3 regions of the Serinicoccus shuyuelongi genome follow, and region 3 is predicted to be linked to each of the others. Evidence: predicted binding sites of a transcription regulator. Region 3 holds the regulator's gene; each other region holds the start of a gene.
The links. The regulator HrcA, encoded in region 3, represses chaperone genes, less so after heat shock. The targets are predictions, from matches to a motif close to TTNGCACTCGNNNNNNNCGAGTGCNAA.
Positions count from the first base shown of each region.

Region 1 (5,638 bases), on a different contig from region 3:
AGCGAGGCCACCGACCGGGACCGGAGCCAGGCGCGCACCGCCTTAGGGTGCAGCGGGAGCACCTCGCGGACGGCATACCAGCGCGCCCACGGCAGGTCGACCGGCGTGGGGGCGGTGACGTAGCCGGTGCCGGTGTCCAGCTCCCTGCCCCCGCAGGCGTGCGACAGCGCGTGGGTGAGCCCCGAGGCGAGCACCGCGCGGTCCGGTTCGGCGATCCAGGGCTGCAGGTCGACCTCGCTGTCCAGCCGGTCGGCCGGCGCACCGGCCGGCGCGGGCACCTCGTGCCAGACCACCCCGGCGGGGCCGGAACGGCCGATGACGGCCGCACGGCCCGGGGAGTCGACGGCGCCACCCCACCACAGCGTGCACTCGACCACGTCCCCGTCCAGCGAGACCCACTCGGCCAGGGTCCCCTCCGGCACCTGCCCCCGGGGAAAGGTGGGGGAGAGCTTGGCCACGGTCGCCCGGGCCTGCCCAGCCACCTGCTGGACCCGTGACCAGGAGGGGGAGAGGTCCTCCAGCCGGGTCAGCCGGCGGGTTCGACCGCTGGCGTCGGCGAGCCCGGGCGTACGGCGGGCGGGATCCAGGAAGGCACCCTGGTCGGGCGGGACGGTGACCTCGTCGGCATCGCCCTCGACCACCCGGACCCCGGGGTGGGCGGACAGGTTGGCCCGGGCGGCGGCGGCCACGGTCGGGTCGGACTCGACCGCCGTCACCGCCAGCCCGGCCTCCGCCAGGGCGAGCGCGTCCAGCCCGAGGCCGCAGCCGAGGTCGTGCACGTGCTCCACCCCGGAGCCGGCCAGCCTCGCGGCCCGACGGGCCGCCACCGGCGGCCGGGTGGCCTGCTCCGCCCCGTCGGCGGTCAGCAGCAGGTCGTCGACCAGGTCGCCGAGGCGGGGCCGGGCGCGGGCGCGCAGCCGCGACTGGGTGAGGGCCGCTGCCACCAGCTCCGGGTCGTGGCCCTCGCCGCGCAGCCGCTGGGCCAGGCGCAGCGCCTCACCCTCCCGGTAGGGGGGCAGGGCGGCGAGCAGCTCGGCCCCGACGCCGTCCTGCAGGCGCCGCAGCAGGTCGGCCGGGAGGTGGTCGCTCATCCCCCCATTCTGCGGGCCGGTAGGTTGTCGGCATGTCCCGACTCCTTCCCCGCAAGTACCGTCGGCTGCTGCGCCGGGGCCGACGCTGGGCGATGGCCGGTGCCGGGGCCGTGGTGGCCGGCCAGCTGACGCTGGCCGCGGGGATCACCGCGGCCGACGCGCTGCGCAAGCGGCGTGACCACGAGGAGCGGGACGCCCCGGTCCAGGACCCGACGACGATCGAGGTGAACGGGGCGGAGGTCACCACCTACACCTACGGCCGGTACCTCTACGACGACATGATCGCCGCGATCGACGGCGCACGTGACTACGTCTACCTCGCCTCCTACATCTGGAAGGGCGACGACGTCGGTCAGGACTTCAAGGAAGCCGTGCTGCGGGCCGCCGAGCGGGGCGTGCTGGTCTGCCTGGTCTTCGACGGCTTCGCGAACCTGGTCGTCCCCCGGGAGTTCCAGCGGTTCCCGGAGGGGGTGCACGTGCTGCACTTCCCGGTGCTGCGGACCACGCTGCCGATCATCGACTTCCGCGCCTCCGGCCGGGACCACCGCAAGATCCTCGTCGTGGACGGGCGGGAGGGCTTCGTCGGCGGCTACAACATCGGCTCGTTGTACGCCACCAGCTGGCGGGACACCCACGTGCGCGTCACCGGGCGTGCGGTCTGGGAGCTGCAGAACGCCTTCGTCGACTTCTGGAACCGGCACCGCGGCGCGCGCCGCCCCGTCCTGCCGGACACCGGCACCCCCGACTGGGAGACCACCGTCCGGGCCGCCCGGAACGAGCCCAGCCGGGCCAGCTACCCGGTCCGCGCGCTCTACCTGGAGGCGATCGACCGGGCGGTGCAGCGGATCTGGATCACCCAGGGCTACTTCATCCCGGACAAGGAGATCCTGCACGGGCTGCTGACCGCGGCCGCTCGCGGTGTCGACGTCCGGGTGGTCATGCCCGAGCGCTCCAACCACGTGGTCGCCGACGTGGTCGCGCGGTCCTACTACACCACCCTGCTCGAGGGCGGGGTACGCCTCTTCCTCTACCAGGACGTCATGGTGCACGCGAAGACGATGACCGTGGACGGCGAGTGGGCCACCATCGGCACCGCCAACATCGACCGGCTCTCGATGCTCGGCAACTACGAGATCAACCTCGAGATCGTGGACCGGGCGCAGGCGGCCCAGATGGAGCAGATCTTCCGCACCGACCTCGGCTACTGCCGCGAGCTCACCCTGGGGGAGTGGGAGGAGCGCGGGCTGCACCACCGTGTCGTGGAGCGCTTCCTGCAGCCGTTGCAGGTGCTGGTCTGAGGCCCCGGGTCCGCGACGCGCTGGCACTCGGCTTGACCGAGTGCCAGGTGCCTGCCTAGATTCGACCTAGCACTCTCGGCACGCAAGTGCCAGCCGCGAGCGCTGACCGACCCCCGCGACGGCGGTGGGCGCCAGCGGTGGAGTGACGACCACGCAGCACAGACCATCCCGACCGGTGCGCCGGTCGGCCCAGGAAAGGGAAGGTAACCGTGTCGGTTTCCATCAAGCCGCTCGAGGACCGGATCGTCGTCAAGGCCGTCGAGGCCGAGCAGACCACCGCCTCCGGCCTCGTCATCCCGGACACCGCGAAGGAGAAGCCCCAGGAGGGCGAGGTCCTCGCGGTCGGACCGGGCCGTATCGACGACAACGGCAACCGCGTCCCCATGGACGTCACCGTGGGCGACCGCGTCATCTACAGCAAGTACGGCGGCACCGAGGTGAAGTACTCGGGCGAGGAGTTCCTCGTCCTCTCGGCGCGCGACGTGCTCGCCATCGTCGGCTGACAGCCCCCCGGCTGTCCGTCGGACACCACGACTGACCGTGCCCGCCCCGGCCGCCGACCACCGGTGTCCGGGGCGTGCGCATGAGTGACGCACCATCACACATACCTCGAAAGGAGCTGTCCGCCTGTGGCGAAGCAGCTGGAGTTCAACGACAAGGCGCGCAAGTCGCTGGAGCGGGGCGTCGACGCCCTGGCCAACGCCGTCAAGGTGACGCTCGGCCCGAAGGGCCGCAACGTCGTCCTGGACAAGAAGTGGGGCGCCCCCACCATCACCAACGACGGCGTGACCATCGCCCGTGAGGTCGAGCTGGAGGACCCGTACGAGAACCTCGGGGCCCAGCTGGCCAAGGAGGTCGCGACCAAGACCAACGACGTCGCCGGCGACGGCACCACCACCGCCACCGTGCTGGCCCAGGCCATGGTCAAGGAGGGCCTGCGCAACGTGGCCGCCGGCGCCGCCCCCTCGGGTCTCAAGCGCGGCATCGACGCCGCCGTCACGGCCATCAACGACCGCCTGCTGGAGACCGCGCGCGAGCTCGAGGGCCGCGACGAGATCGCCCAGGTGGCCGGGCTGTCCGCCCAGGACCCGGAGATCGGCGAGCTCATCGCCGACGCCTTCGACAAGGTCGGCAAGGACGGCGTCATCACCGTCGAGGAGTCCTCGACCACTGCGATGGCGCTCGATTTCACCGAGGGTATGCAGTTCGACAAGGGCTACCTCTCGCCGTACTTCGTGACGGACACCGACCGGATGGAGGCCGTCCTGGAGGACGCCCTCGTGCTGCTGCACCAGGGCAAGATCTCCAAGGTCGCCGACCTGCTCCCGCTGCTGGAGAAGGTCGTCGGCGAGGGCAAGCCGCTGCTGATCATCGCCGAGGACGTCGAGGCCGAGGCCCTGTCGACCCTGGTGGTCAACAAGGTCCGCGGCACGTTCAACGCCGTCGCGATCAAGGCGCCGGGCTTCGGTGACCGCCGCAAGGCGATGCTGCAGGACATGGCCATCCTCACCGGTGGCCAGGTCGTCGCCGAGGAGGTCGGGCTGTCCCTGGACTCGGTCGGCCTCGAGGTGCTCGGCAGCGCCCGCCGGATCGTCTCCACCAAGGACACCACGACCATCGTCGAGGGCAACGGCGACGCGCAGGCCGTCCAGGACCGGGTGGCCCAGCTGCAGGCCGAGTCGGCCGCGTCCGACTCCGACTGGGACAAGGAGAAGCTCGCCGAGCGGATCGCCAAGCTCGCCGGCGGCGTCTGCGTCATCCAGGTCGGTGCCCACACCGAGGTGGAGCTCAAGGAGAAGAAGCACCGCATCGAGGACGCCGTCTCGGCGACCCGCGCGGCCATCGAGGAGGGCATCGTCGCCGGTGGCGGGTCCGCCCTGGTGCACGCCGCCTCGGCGGTCGACGACCTGGACCTGTCCGGTGACGAGGCCGTCGGTGCCGCGGTCGTCCGCCGCTCGGTGGCCGAGCCGCTGCGCTGGATCGCGGAGAACGCGGGTCTGCAGGGCTACGTCGCGACCACCAAGGTGGCCGAGATGGGCGTGGGCCACGGCCTGAACGCGGCGACCGGTGAGTACGGCGACCTGTTCGCCGCCGGCGTCATCGACCCGGTCAAGGTCACCCGTTCGGCGCTGCGCAACGCGGCCTCGATCGCCGCCATGGTGCTCACCACGGACACCCTGGTCGTGGACAAGCCCGAGGACGACGACGAGGGCCACAGCCACGGGCACAGCCACTGAGCTGAGCCCCTTGCACGACGCAGGCCCGGCAGGAACATCACGTTCCTGCCGGGCCTGCTTCGTGCCGGGCCGGGTGTCGGCCGCGGCTGCCGGGGATCAGCCCCCGGGGTGCCGGCGCGGCGGTGCCGCGTCCTCCTGCTCGTAGTGGGCTGCCCGCTCCTCCTCGGTCATCCCGCCCCAGACCCCGTAGGGCTCCCGGACCGTGAGGGCGTGCGTGCGGCACCGCTGCAGCACCGGGCAGCCGGCGCACACGGTCTTGGCCCGCTCGTCCCGGCGGCGCCGGGCGGGGCCGCGCTCACCCTCGGGATGGAAGAAGACCTCGGGGCTGGTGGTCCGGCAGGCCCCCTCGAACTGCCACTCCCACAGGTCCGCGACGGGACCCGGCTGGTGTGCACTGTCAGCCACGGGAAGGGGCTCCTCTCGGAGGGACACGGACGGACCGATCGTACTGTGCCCTCCTGCCCACGGACGAACAGCCGCCCACGCCTAGACTCGGACCATGACCTCCGGTGACACCCCCGGCCCGCACGACCCCTTCGCGACCCTCGGGCTGACCTACGACGACGTGCTCCTGCTGCCCGGGGAGACCGACCTCTCCCCGGACGAGATCGACACCACCAGCCGGCTGACGAGGGAGATCTCCCTGCGGCTGCCGCTGGTGTCGGCGGCGATGGACACCGTCACCGAGGCCCGGATGGCGATCGCGATGGCGCGCCAGGGGGGCATCGGGATCCTGCACCGCAACCTCTCGATCGAGGACCAGGCCTACCAGGTGGACCTGGTCAAGCGCACCCAGACCGGTCGGATCACGAACCCGGTGACGATCGGCCCGGACGCCACCCTGGAGGACCTTGACCACGTCTGCGGCGAGTACCGCGTCTCCGGGCTCCCGGTCGTCGACGAGGGTGGCCACCTGCTCGGCATCTGCACCAACCGCGACCTGCGCTTCACCCCGGTCGCCGAGTGGGACCGGACCCTGGTCCGCGACGTGATGACCCCGACGCCGCTGGTG
Region 1 is NZ_JBJFZU010000010.1:117,088-122,725, forward strand. Features, by position in the region: gene ACI3EY_RS12405 (THUMP-like domain-containing protein) at 1-1,091, opposite strand, end outside; gene ACI3EY_RS12410 (phospholipase D-like domain-containing protein) at 1,124-2,389, shown strand; gene groES (co-chaperone GroES) at 2,599-2,892, shown strand; gene groL (chaperonin GroEL) at 3,019-4,626, shown strand; gene ACI3EY_RS12425 (WhiB family transcriptional regulator) at 4,723-5,031, opposite strand; gene guaB (IMP dehydrogenase) at 5,126-5,638, shown strand, end outside.
Region 1: groES (co-chaperone GroES) is a predicted target of HrcA. The motif match lies at 2,410-2,436, and genes of this name have one in related genera.

Region 2 (5,638 bases), on a different contig from region 3:
CGGGTCGACCTCCAGCACCTCTCCCATCCCGGTGGGGTGCGCGCTGCCGACGACGCCGAGCGGGGCCAGCACCTCGATCCGGGCGTGGAAGCGGGTGCCGACCAGCACGGCGTCGGCCTCCAGGACCCGCCCGTCCACGAGCTCGACCCCGGTGACCGCACCGTCCCGACCGGTGACCACCCGGCGCACGTCGGTGCGCACGACCGGCACGCCCGCGTCCTCGAAGACGCCGAGGGTCACATCGTCGACACCCGCCACGTCGTGGAGCACGACCGTCAGGCCGTCGGTGAGGTGGCGCAGGAGGGCGGTGGGGTGCAGCCCCATCGGGTGGGTGATGATCTGCACGAGCCGCTGGTCACGCACCTCGTAGCCGTGGCAGAAGGGGCAGTGGATGACGTCCCGACCCCAGCGCTGCGCCAGGCCCTCGATGTCGGGCAGCTCGTCGCGGATGCCGGTGGCCGCGAGCACGCGCCGGGCGAGGAGGGTATGCCCTCCGCTGAGCTCGACGCGGAAGCGTCCGTCCTCGGCGGGCCGGACCGCCAGCACCCGGCCGGTGAGCACCTCGCCGCCGTAGCCGCGAACCTCCTCGCGGCCGATGGTGAGCAGCTCGGACGGCGGGACCGCCTCGCGCCCGAGGTAGCCGTGCATGTGCTCCGCCGGCGCGTTGCGCGGGGTGCCGTCGTCGACCACGACCACGGTGCGCCGCTGCCGCGCGAGCTGCAGGGCGGCGGTCAGGCCGGCGGCCGATCCACCGATGACCGCGACGTCGCAGTGACGCTCGACGGGAGGGCGGTCGGCGTGGTCGTGCTGCTGGGGGTGTGCGTGCGTCATCATGACTCCACGGTAGACGCATCATGCTGTATGCGGGAACCGTTTTGCACTATTCGCAATACCTGCCACCATGGTCCTATGTCTTCCACCATCGACGTCGAGACGCTGGCTCGCACCCGGCTACGCAGCCTGCGCAGCACCCTGGGGTACTCGCTGGAGGAGCTGGCCGAGCGCACCCACCTCAGCCCCTCGACCATCAGCCGGATCGAGACCGGCAAACGCACGCTGGGGCTGGACGTGCTCGTGCCGTTGGCTCAGGCGCTCGGCGTCAGCCTGGACGCGCTCTTCGAGACCCCGGGCGACGAGGACGTCGTCATCCGCCCGTCCCCGCACAGCTCCGGCGGGCACACGACGTGGCCCCTCAGCCGGCCCGACGGACGCACGGTGGCCATCAAGATGCGCCTTGAGCCGACAGCGGCTGCGCCGACCCAGCGGGTGCACCCCGGGCACGACTGGTTCGTGGTCATCGAGGGACGGGTCCACCTGCACCTCGGGGAGCGGCAGGTCGAGGTGGGCACCGGCGAGGCGGCCGAGTTCTCCACGATGACACCGCACGCGATCAGTGCGATCGGCGGGCCAGCCGAGGTCGTCATGATCTTCGACCGCGAAGGGCAGCGGGCGCACGTGCACCAGTGAGACCCGCTCGCGACGGACTCCTAGAAGTTGCTCGCCATGTTGGTGAACCGGCTGTAGTGACCCTGGAACGCCACGACCACGGTGTCGGTCGGTCCGTTCCTGTGCTTGGCCACGATGACGTCGGCCTCACCCTCGCGAGGTGACTCGCGCTCGTACATCGACTCACGGTGCAGCAGGATCACGACGTCCGCATCCTGCTCGATCGACCCACTCTCGCGAAGGTCGCTCATCTGCGGCTTCTTGTCCGTCCGCTGCTCGGGCCCACGGTTCAGCTGAGAGAGCGCGATGACCGGCACCTCGATCTCCTTGGCCAGCAGCTTGAGCGCCCGGGAGAACTCGGCGACCTCCTGCTGACGGGACTCGACCCGCTTGCCCGAGCTCATCAGCTGCAGGTAGTCGACGATGACCATCTTGAGGTTGTTGCGCTGCTTGAGCCGACGGCACTTGGCCCGGATCTCCATCAGCGACATGTTGGGGCTGTCGTCGATGAAGAGCGGGGCATCGGTGATCCGACCCTGGGTCTCCGCCAACCGGGTCCAGTCGCGGTCGCGCATGTTGCCCTTGCGCATGTTCTGGAGGGGAATCTCCGACTCCGCCGACAGCAGACGCATGGTGATCTCCGTGCGGCTCATCTCCAAGGAGAAGACGACGGTGGGCATCGCGTGCTTGATCGCCGCCGCGCGGGCCATGTCGAGGGCGATCGTCGACTTCCCGACAGCCGGCCTCGCGGCGATGATGATCATCTGTCCGGGGTGCAGGCCGTTCGTCAGCTCGTCCAGCTCGGTGAAGCCGGTGGGCACCCCGGTCATCTCCCCCGAGGACCCGGCGGCGTGCTCGATCTCGTCCATCGTCGGCTCGATGAGCTGACCCAGCGCGTGGTAGTCCTCACCGCCCCGCTTGTCGGCGACGGCGTACACCTCGGCCTGGGCGGCGTTGACGATGTCCTCGACGTCGCCCCCGGCATACCCGATCTGCACGATGCGGGTGCCGGCGTCCACCAGCCGGCGCAGCACGGCGCGCTCGGCCACGATCTCGGCGTAGTAGGCCGCGTTGGCGGCCGTCGGCACCTCCGCGATCAGCTGGTGCAGGTATGCCGTCCCCCCGATGCGCTGCAGGTCACCCCGCTTCGTGAGCTCGTCACCGACGGTGATCGCATCGACCGGCTCCCCCCGGGAGTACAGGTCGACGCAGGCCTCGAAGATCGTCTCGTGCGCCGGGCGGTAGAAGTCCGGGGCCTTGACCATCTCGGAGCACTCGGCGATGGCGTCCTTGGACAGCATCATCGACCCGAGGGCGCTGCGCTCGGCAGCGACGTCCTGCGGGGGCAGACGGTCCTCGGGACCACCCCCGTGACCCTGGTCCGGCGGTCCGTAGACCTCCATCTCGCTCAGCGCCATACCGCCTCCTCGACGACTCGACCTCTACGCGTGCACAGTCCAGCACCGACCGCCCACACACCTGCCCGCGCACCCGCCGACAGCCCACCGTAGGCCCGACCCGGTCCCGGCGCAGCATCCCCCTGTGGACGACATGGGGATCACCTGTGGACGTGGTGGGGACGACGCGCCACGAGCACGGCGCCACCTGTGCACAGTCCTGTGGACAGACGAGGAACTTGCGTCACACACCCCTTGTGACCTGCGATGACGCTTCCCACAGCCTGTGGACGAGAACTCGTACGAACACGCCCGGGAAGATTGACAGACGCGCCGAGGTTTAGCACTCTAGGGGCGAGAGTGCTAACACTCCCACCCACCCACGACAAGGAGGAACCCACGATGAACCGCTTCGACCCGCTCCGTGAGATGGACCGGATCATGACCGAGCTGCGCAGCGCCCCCACCGGCGCCACGGCGATGCCGATGGACCTCTACCGTGCCGGTGACCGCTTCGTCGCCCAGGTGGACCTGCCCGGTGTCGACCCGGCCTCCATCGACATCGACGTCGAGGACCGGACGCTGACCCTGCGCGCCGAGCGTCGGGAGCAGACCGACGTCGAGCAGTGGCTCTCGCACGAGCGCCCGGCCGGCACCTTCGCCCGCCAGCTCACCCTCGGCTACGGCGTCGCCCTCGACCGGATCGAGGCCGACTACAGCGACGGGGTGCTGACCCTCACCTTCCCGGTCGCCGAGGAGGCCAGGCCGCGCAAGATCTCTGTCTCGCACGGTGGCCAGCACAGCCTCGACGGGCAGACCGTCGAGAGCGAGCACGCCACCGCCTGAGCCCGGTCCACCGCCCGCGGGGTGGGCCCGTCACCCGACGGGCCCACCCCGTGCGTGTATGTGACCGGCGGCGCCGCCCCGCACCCGGCAGGGACGTCGGAGCCTGGTGAGAGAGTGTCCCGGTGAGCCAGCAGCCACCCGCCTCGGGACGGGGCCGCGAGGTCCTGCGCCTGGCCGTCCCGGCCTTCCTTGCGCTCGTCGCCGAGCCGCTCTTCCTGCTCGCCGACTCCGCGATCGTCGGGCACCTCGGCACCTCGGCCCTCGCCGGCCTCGGCGTGGCCAGCGCGGTCCTGCTCACCGCCGTCAACATCTTCATCTTCCTCGCCTACGGCACCACCGCGGTCGTCGCCCGCCGGCTCGGTGCGGGTGACCAACGGGGGGCGATCAGCGCCGGCGTCGACGGGATCTGGCTGGCTCTGCTCCTCGGCACGGCCGGCGCGCTCGTCACCGCGCTGCTGGCCCGCCCCCTGGTGGAGCTCTTCGGGGCCGGGCCCGAGGTGGTCACCGAGGCGGTGACCTACCTGCGCTGGTCGGCCCTGGGCATACCTCCGATGCTGGTGGTGCTCGCCACCACCGGGGTGCTGCGCGGGCTGCAGGACACCCGTACCCCGCTCATCGCCTCGGTCGCCGGCTTCTCCGCCAACGCCGTGCTCTCGCTGTTCCTGGTCCACGGGGTCGGCTGGGGAATCGCGGGCGCCGCCATCGGCACCGTCATCGCGCAGACCGGTATGGCGCTGGCGCTGGTGATCGTCGTCGTCCGGGGAGCGCGTCGGCTGGGGTCGTCGCTGACCTTCCACGGCGCCGGGGTGCTCCGGGCGGCGCGCGGCGGCATACCGCTGCTGGTGCGGACCGTCGCCCTGCGCACCGCCCTGCTGATCACCACCTGGACCGCCGCCGGCCTCGGTGACGAGCAGCTGGCGGCGCACCAGGTCGCGATGACCGTCTGGTCGACCCTGGCGTTCGCGCTGGACGCCCTGGCGATCGCCGCCCAGGCGCTGACCGGCCGGACCCTGGGCGCCGGCGACGTGGTCGGCACCCGGGAGACCACGACGCTGATGGTGCGCTGGTCGATCTGGTTCGGCGGCGGGCTCACGCTGCTCATCGTCGCCCTGCACCAGGTCGTCCCCCTCGGCTTCAGCCAGGACCCCGAGGTGCGGGCCGCGCTGGCCGCCGCGCTGCTGGTGGTCGCCGTGGGCCAGCCGATCGCCGGCATCGCGTTCATCCTCGACGGGGTGCTGATCGGCGCCGGCGACACCCGGTGGCTGGCCTGGGCGCAGATCGCCGCCACACTGGCCTACCTGCCGATGGTGCTCGCGGTGTATGCCAGTGGCGTCGTCGGCACCGCCGGTCTCGTCTGGCTGTGGGTCGCCTTCACCGGCTTCATGGCCGTGCGGGCGGCCCTGATGTGGCGTCGAGCCCAGGGCGAGCGGTGGATGGTGGTCGGCGCCGTGCGGTGACCACGGGAGCTCGGCCGCTGACATGCGTGCCGTGGCCCGAGAACGAGCTGCCGGCAGCGAGAGGTCAGCGGGGAACCTCGTCGCCCTCGTCGGCCTCCTCGCCCCGCCGCCCCAGGTGGATGTGGGCGGGGGCGATCTGCCCGGTGCGGAAGCCGGCCCGGCCGACCATGTGCGATCCGGCCGGGATGGTCAGCAGCTGGAAGAGCCCGATCAGCCCCAGCATCCCGATGTCCAGCCCGGAGCGCGAGCGCAGGCCCACGCCCAGGATCACCAGCAGCACCCCGAGCACCTGCGGCTTGGTCCCGGCGTGCATCCGGGTCAGCAGGTCGGGGAAGCGCAGCAGGCCGACGGCCGCGGCGAGGCACAACAGCGCGCCGAGCAGCAGACAGACCAGCCCGAGGACGTCGAGCACATCGAGCAGCGTCATCGCGACCCCTCCCCCTCGCTGCGGGACGGCCGGGTGTGGGGCCCGGGGTCCGCCGGCAGCGGCCG
Region 2 is NZ_JBJFZU010000002.1:105,321-110,958, forward strand. Features, by position in the region: gene ACI3EY_RS00740 (FAD-dependent oxidoreductase) at 1-834, opposite strand, end outside; gene ACI3EY_RS00745 (helix-turn-helix domain-containing protein) at 910-1,467, shown strand; gene dnaB (replicative DNA helicase) at 1,488-2,849, opposite strand; gene ACI3EY_RS00755 (Hsp20/alpha crystallin family protein) at 3,246-3,689, shown strand; gene ACI3EY_RS00760 (MATE family efflux transporter) at 3,812-5,146, shown strand; gene mnhG (monovalent cation/H(+) antiporter subunit G) at 5,211-5,573, opposite strand; gene ACI3EY_RS00770 (MrpF/PhaF family protein) at 5,570-5,638, opposite strand, start outside.
Region 2: ACI3EY_RS00755 (Hsp20/alpha crystallin family protein) is a predicted target of HrcA. The motif match lies at 3,184-3,210, and genes of this name have one in related genera.

Region 3 (5,638 bases):
CGATCTCGGCCTCCGGTGACAGCCGCATCGTCAGCAACGAGGTGGTGGGGTAGGCCAGCCCGACCCCGAGGGTCGCCAGCCCGTACACGGCGATCACCATCCACCCGGGCTGGGAGGTCCAGAACACCAGCGCCAGCACGCCCATCAGCACGGTGTAGAGCACGACCCCGACCATCATCAGCGCATACCGGTCCACGCCGGGCGGGAACCGGCTCTGCCACCAGGACCCCAGTGCCCAGGCGACCGAGGCGGCGGCCAGGGCACCGCCGGCCTGCGCCGGGGAGTAGCCGTGCTCGTCCCTCAGCATCAACGGCAGGTAGGCCTCGGCCGCCACGAACGACCCGCCGAGGGCCCCGCGCACGCCGATCACCGACGGCAGCCCACGACCCAGCGTCAGGGTGCCGCGCGGCAGCAGCTGCCGGGCGGCGACCAGCAGCACCAGCAGGGAGACCGCCCCGATGGCGTACTCGCGCCCCTCGACCCGCTCGCCGGCCAGGTTGAGCACGCCGACGCTGAGCGCCGCGGCGACCGCCCACAGGATCGTCGTGCGGCGCAGGTGCGCGCCGACGCCCCCGCGGCGGGTCGCCCGCAGCGCCGGGCCCAGCACCCACAGCGACAGCGCCGCCAGCGGGACCACCCCGAGGAAGACCCAGCGCCAGGACAGGTGCTCGACCATCGCCCCGGTGAGCAGCGGCCCGGCGAGCCCCGGCACCACCCAGGCCGCGGCCAGCAGCGAGAAGACCGCGGGACGCAGCCGGTCGGGCACCCGCTGGGCGATGACCACGTAGAGGGCGACCGTGGAGGCGCCGCTGCCCAGGCCCTGCAGGGCGCGGCCCAGGACGAAGACCTCCATGCTGACGGCGGTGCCCGCCAGCAGCAGGCCGCCGGCGAAGAGCGCGGTCCCGGTGACCACGCTGGGGCGCGGTCCCTGACGGTCGGCCCACCAGCCGCCGACGACCATCCCCACCACGCTCGCGGCGACGGTCGCGCCGAAGGCCATGTTGTAGAGGTGGTAGCCGTCCAGGGCCGCGGCGACGGTCGGCATCGCTGCGCCGACGGCGATGTACTCCAGCGCGAAGAGGGCGATCAGCGCGGTGGCACCGACCGAGGCGCTACGGATGCCCGGTGCGAAGATGTCGCGGCTGCGCGGGCGGGCCTCGGGCTGCTGCCCGGTCACCGCCACCTCGTGGTGGAGTTCAGCACGGCCAGCGCGGCCGGACCGGCGGTCGAGGTGCGCAGCACGGTGCTCCCGAGCCGCACCGGGTATGCCCCCGCCCCGGTCAGGGCGTCCAGCTCGTCCGGCGAGACGCCCCCCTCCGGGCCGACCACCAGCAGCACCTCCCCCGCCTCGGGCAGCGGCACGTCCGACAGCGGGCGGGTCGCCTCCTCGTGCAGCACCAGGGCCAGGTCCGCGGTCTGCACCCGCTCCAGCAGGGCGGACAGCTCCACCGTCTCCCCCAGCACCGGGACCCGCAGCCGGCGGGACTGCTTGGTCGCGGCCCGCAGGACCTGCTCCCACCGGCGGGCCGCCTTGACGCCCCGGTCCCCACGCCAGCGGACCACGCTGCGGCCGGCCTGCCAGGGCACCACCTCGTCCACGTCGAGCTCGGTCGCCGCCTCGATGGCCTGGTGGTCCCGGTCCCCCTTCGCCAGGGCCTGCACCAGCACCAGCCTGAGGGCCGGCGCCGGGGAGTCGAGGCGGTCGAGCACCACCAGGTCGGCCTCTCCCGGGCGCACCGCCTCGACCCGGCAGAGCGCGCCGCTGCCCTGGCCGTCGGCGACGAGCACCTGCTCACCGGCGCGGATCCGCTGCACGGTGACGGCGTGCCGCCCCTCGTCCCCCCCGAGCAGCAACTCGTCCGCCCGGAGCGACCCGGGATCGACCAGGAACAGCGGTGCACTCATCTGGTCAGCGACCCCGCAGGGCGTCCCAGAGGCTGTGCTTGCGGGAGTGGGCGCTGCCCATCCGCCCGGTCGGCACCGACTCACCTCGGCTCTCGGCGAGCTGGGCGAGCAGGTCGCGCTGGGTGTCGGTGAGCCTGGTCGGCACCTTCACGTCGAGGTGGACGACGAGGTCCCCACGCCCCTGGCCGCGCAGGTGGGTGACGCCCTTCTCGTCGAGCCGGATCGTCTGGCCGGGCTGGGTGCCGGCCCGCAGGTCGACCTCGACCGGCCCGTCCAGGGTCTCGACGGGGAGGGTGACCCCCAGGGCGGCCGCGGTCATCGGCACCTCCAGGGTGCAGTGCAGGTCGTCGCCCTGGCGCTGGAAGGTGTCGTGCGCCTCGACGGCGATCTCGACGTAGAGGTCCCCGGCGTCGCCGCCGAACGGTCCGACCTCGCCCTCGCCGGCGAGCGCGATCCGGGTGCCGGAGTCGACGCCGCCGGGCACCTTGAGGGTGAGGTCGCGACGGGTCCGCACGCGCCCCTCCCCGGAGCAGTCGAAGCAGGGGTGCTCGATGACGTCGCCGTAGCCGCGGCAGGCCTGGCAGGGACGGGAGGTCATCACCTGACCGAGGAAGGAGCGCTGCACCTGCTGCACCTCGCCGCGTCCGCTGCACACGTCGCACGTGCGGGTGCCGCTGCCCGGCTGGGCGCCGGCCCCGGTGCAGGTGCTGCAGACCACCGCGGTGTCGATCTGCAGGGTCTGCTCGCCGCCGAAGACGGCGGTCGCCAGGTCGATGTCGAGGCGGACCAGCGCGTCGTGGCCACGCTGGACCCGGCCGCGGGGGCCGCGGGTGCCCGCGGAGGTGCCGCCGAAGAAGGCGTCCATGATGTCGCTGAAGGTGAAGCCCTGGCCGTAGCCGCCGGTGGCCCCGCCGTAGGGGTCCTGGCCGCGGTCGTAGGAGGCGCGCTTGGCCTGGTCGCCGAGCACGTCGTAGGCCTGGCTGACCCGCTTGAACTCGGCCTCCGCCTCGGCCCCGGGGTTCACGTCCGGGTGCAGCTGGCGGGCCTTCTTGCGGTAGGCCTTCTTGATCTCCTCGGCAGAGGCCTCGCGGGAGACTCCGAGGTCGGTGTAGTAGTCATTCACGGGGTGGCATGTCCTTGGGGTTGCGTAACGGTCAACAGGTCAGGTCCGCACTCGTCAACGGTGCGTGCTTCTCGGGTATGCCGTGAGGTTGCTCACCCGTCGAGCATGTCGGCGACGTAGTGGGCGACGGCACGGACGGTGGCCATCGTCTGCGGGTAGTCCATCCGGGTCGGGCCGACGACACCGAGGCCGCCCGCCGTCCCGTAGGTGGTGGCGATGACGGAGGTGGTGCGCAACGGCTCGTAGGGGTTCTCCGCACCGATCGCGACGGCCACCGCCTCGGTCCGGTCGACGGTTGCCATGCTGCCCATCAACCGGAGCAGCACCACGTGCTCCTCGAGCGCCTCCAGCACCTGGGACAGCGAGGTCGGGAAGTCGCTGCCCACCCGGGCCAGGTTGGCGGTGCCGGCCAGAGCGACCCGCTCCTCGGCACGCTCCTGCGCCGCCAGGGTCAGCGCGTCCACGACGGTGCGGGCCAGCTCGGCGTCCGCCGGGGCGACCCGCTCGTCGGCGTCGGCCAGGCGGGCGCCCACCTCGTTCAACCGCTGCCCGACGGACAGCTCGTTGACGACGCCGCGCAGCTGGGCCACCACGTCCGGGTCCCCGGTCAGGTCGCGTCCGACGTCGACCACCCGCTGCTCGACCCGCCCGGTGTCGACGATGAGGACGATCATCAGCCGGGTGCCCCCGACCGGGACCAGCTCGACGTGCCGCACCGCCGACCGGGACAGCCGGGGGTACTGCATGACGGCCACCTGCTGGGTCAGGCTGGAGAGCAGCCGGGTGGTGCGGGAGACCACGTCGTCCAGGTCGACCGCGCCGTCCAGGAAGCGGGCGATCGCGGCCCGCTCGGCCCGGGTCATCGGCTTGATCTGCTGCAGCCGGTCCACGAACATCCGGTAGCCGGCGTCGGTGGGCACCCGGCCCGCGCTGGTGTGCGGCGCGGTGATCAGGCCTTCCTCCTCGAGCACGGCCATGTCGTTGCGGACGGTGGCCGCGGAGACCCCCAGCTGGTGGCGCTCCAGCAGGGACCGGGACCCGACCGGCTCGGAGGTGCGCACGTAGTCCTGCACGATGGCGCGGAGCACCTCGAGCCTGCGGTCGTCGCTCATCGTTCTCCCTCCTGGCCGGTCGGCGTGGCGCTGCTGGCACTCGTCATTCCCGAGTGCCAGTCTACCCGTTCGGGGGTCCGGCACCCGGAGCCCCGCGTCCGACCGGGCGAGCGGCGGTCAGTCGACCGCCCGCGGGTGGGTCATGTCGGCCGGCACCACCCAGGCGTCGAACTGCTCGCCGGTCAGCAGACCGCTGTCCAGCGCCGCCTCGCGCAGCGTCAGTCCCTGCCGGTGCGCGGTCTTGGCGATCGCAGCCGCGGCGTCGTAGCCGATGTGGGGGTTCAGCGCGGTCACCAGCATGAGGTTGCGGGCGAGGTTCTCCTCGATCTTGGCGGTGTGCGGCTCGATCCCGGACGCGCAGTGCTCGTCGAAGCTGCGGCAGCCGTCGGCGATCAGCCGGATCGACTCCAGCACGGCGTGCGCCATCACCGGCTTGAAGACGTTGAGCTGGAAGTTGCCCTGGGTGCCGGCGAAGGCCACGCAGGCGTCGTTGCCGAAGACCCGGGTGACGACCATGGTGAGCGCCTCGGACTGGGTCGGGTTCACCTTGCCGGGCATGATGCTCGAGCCCGGCTCGTTCTCCGGGATGGTGATCTCGCCGATCCCGGTCCGCGGCCCGCTGGCAAGCCAGCGCACATCGTTGGCGATCTTCATCAGGGCGCCGGACAGGGTGCGCAGCGCGGCGCTGACCGCGACCAGCTCGTCGTGCGCCGACAGCGAGGCGAAGTGGTCGGGGGCCACGGCGAAGTCCTGACCGGTCTCCTGCGCGATGTAGGCCGCGCACGCAGTACCGAAGTCGGGGTGCGCGTTCAGGCCGGTGCCGACCGCGGTGCCACCGATCGCCAGCCGCAGCACCCCGGTGTGCGCGTGCCGCACCTGCTCCAGGCCGAAGTCGAGCTGGGCCACCCAACCGCCGATCTCCTGGCCGAGGGTGAGCGGGGTGGCGTCCTGCAGGTGGGTGCGTCCGGTCTTGACCACGTCGGAGAACTCCTCCGCCTTGGCAGCCAGCGTGTCCCGCAGCTGCTCGACCGGGGCGTACAAGCGCTCGCTCAGCTCCAGGGCCACGGCCACGTGCATGGCGGTCGGGAAGGTGTCGTTGCTGCTCTGGCCACGGTTGACGTGGTCGTTCGGGTGGACGGTGCGTTCGGCGGAGAGCTCGCCGGTGAGGATCTCGTCGGCGCGGTGCGCGATCACCTCGTTGCTGTTCATGTTGCTCTGGGTGCCGCTGCCGGTCTGGAAGACGACCAGCGGGAAGTGCTCGTCCAGCTCGCCGCGCACGACCTCGTCCGCCGCCTGGACCAGGGCTGCCCGCGCCCGCTCGTCGAGGGCGTCCAGCTCTCCCAGGTCGGCGTTGGCCCGGGCCGCGGACTTCTTCAGCACCCCGAGGGCGCGGATCATCGGCCGACCCCACACGAAGGCGTCACGGCCGATGTCGAAGTTGCCGAGGCTGCGCTGCGTCTGCGCTCCCCAGTAGCGGTCGGCGGCCACCTCGACGGGG
Region 3 is NZ_JBJFZU010000006.1:98,281-103,918, forward strand. Features, by position in the region: gene ACI3EY_RS09625 (MFS transporter) at 1-1,177, opposite strand, end outside; gene ACI3EY_RS09630 (16S rRNA (uracil(1498)-N(3))-methyltransferase) at 1,174-1,905, opposite strand; gene dnaJ (molecular chaperone DnaJ) at 1,910-3,028, opposite strand; gene hrcA (heat-inducible transcriptional repressor HrcA) at 3,121-4,140, opposite strand; gene fumC (class II fumarate hydratase) at 4,258-5,638, opposite strand, start outside.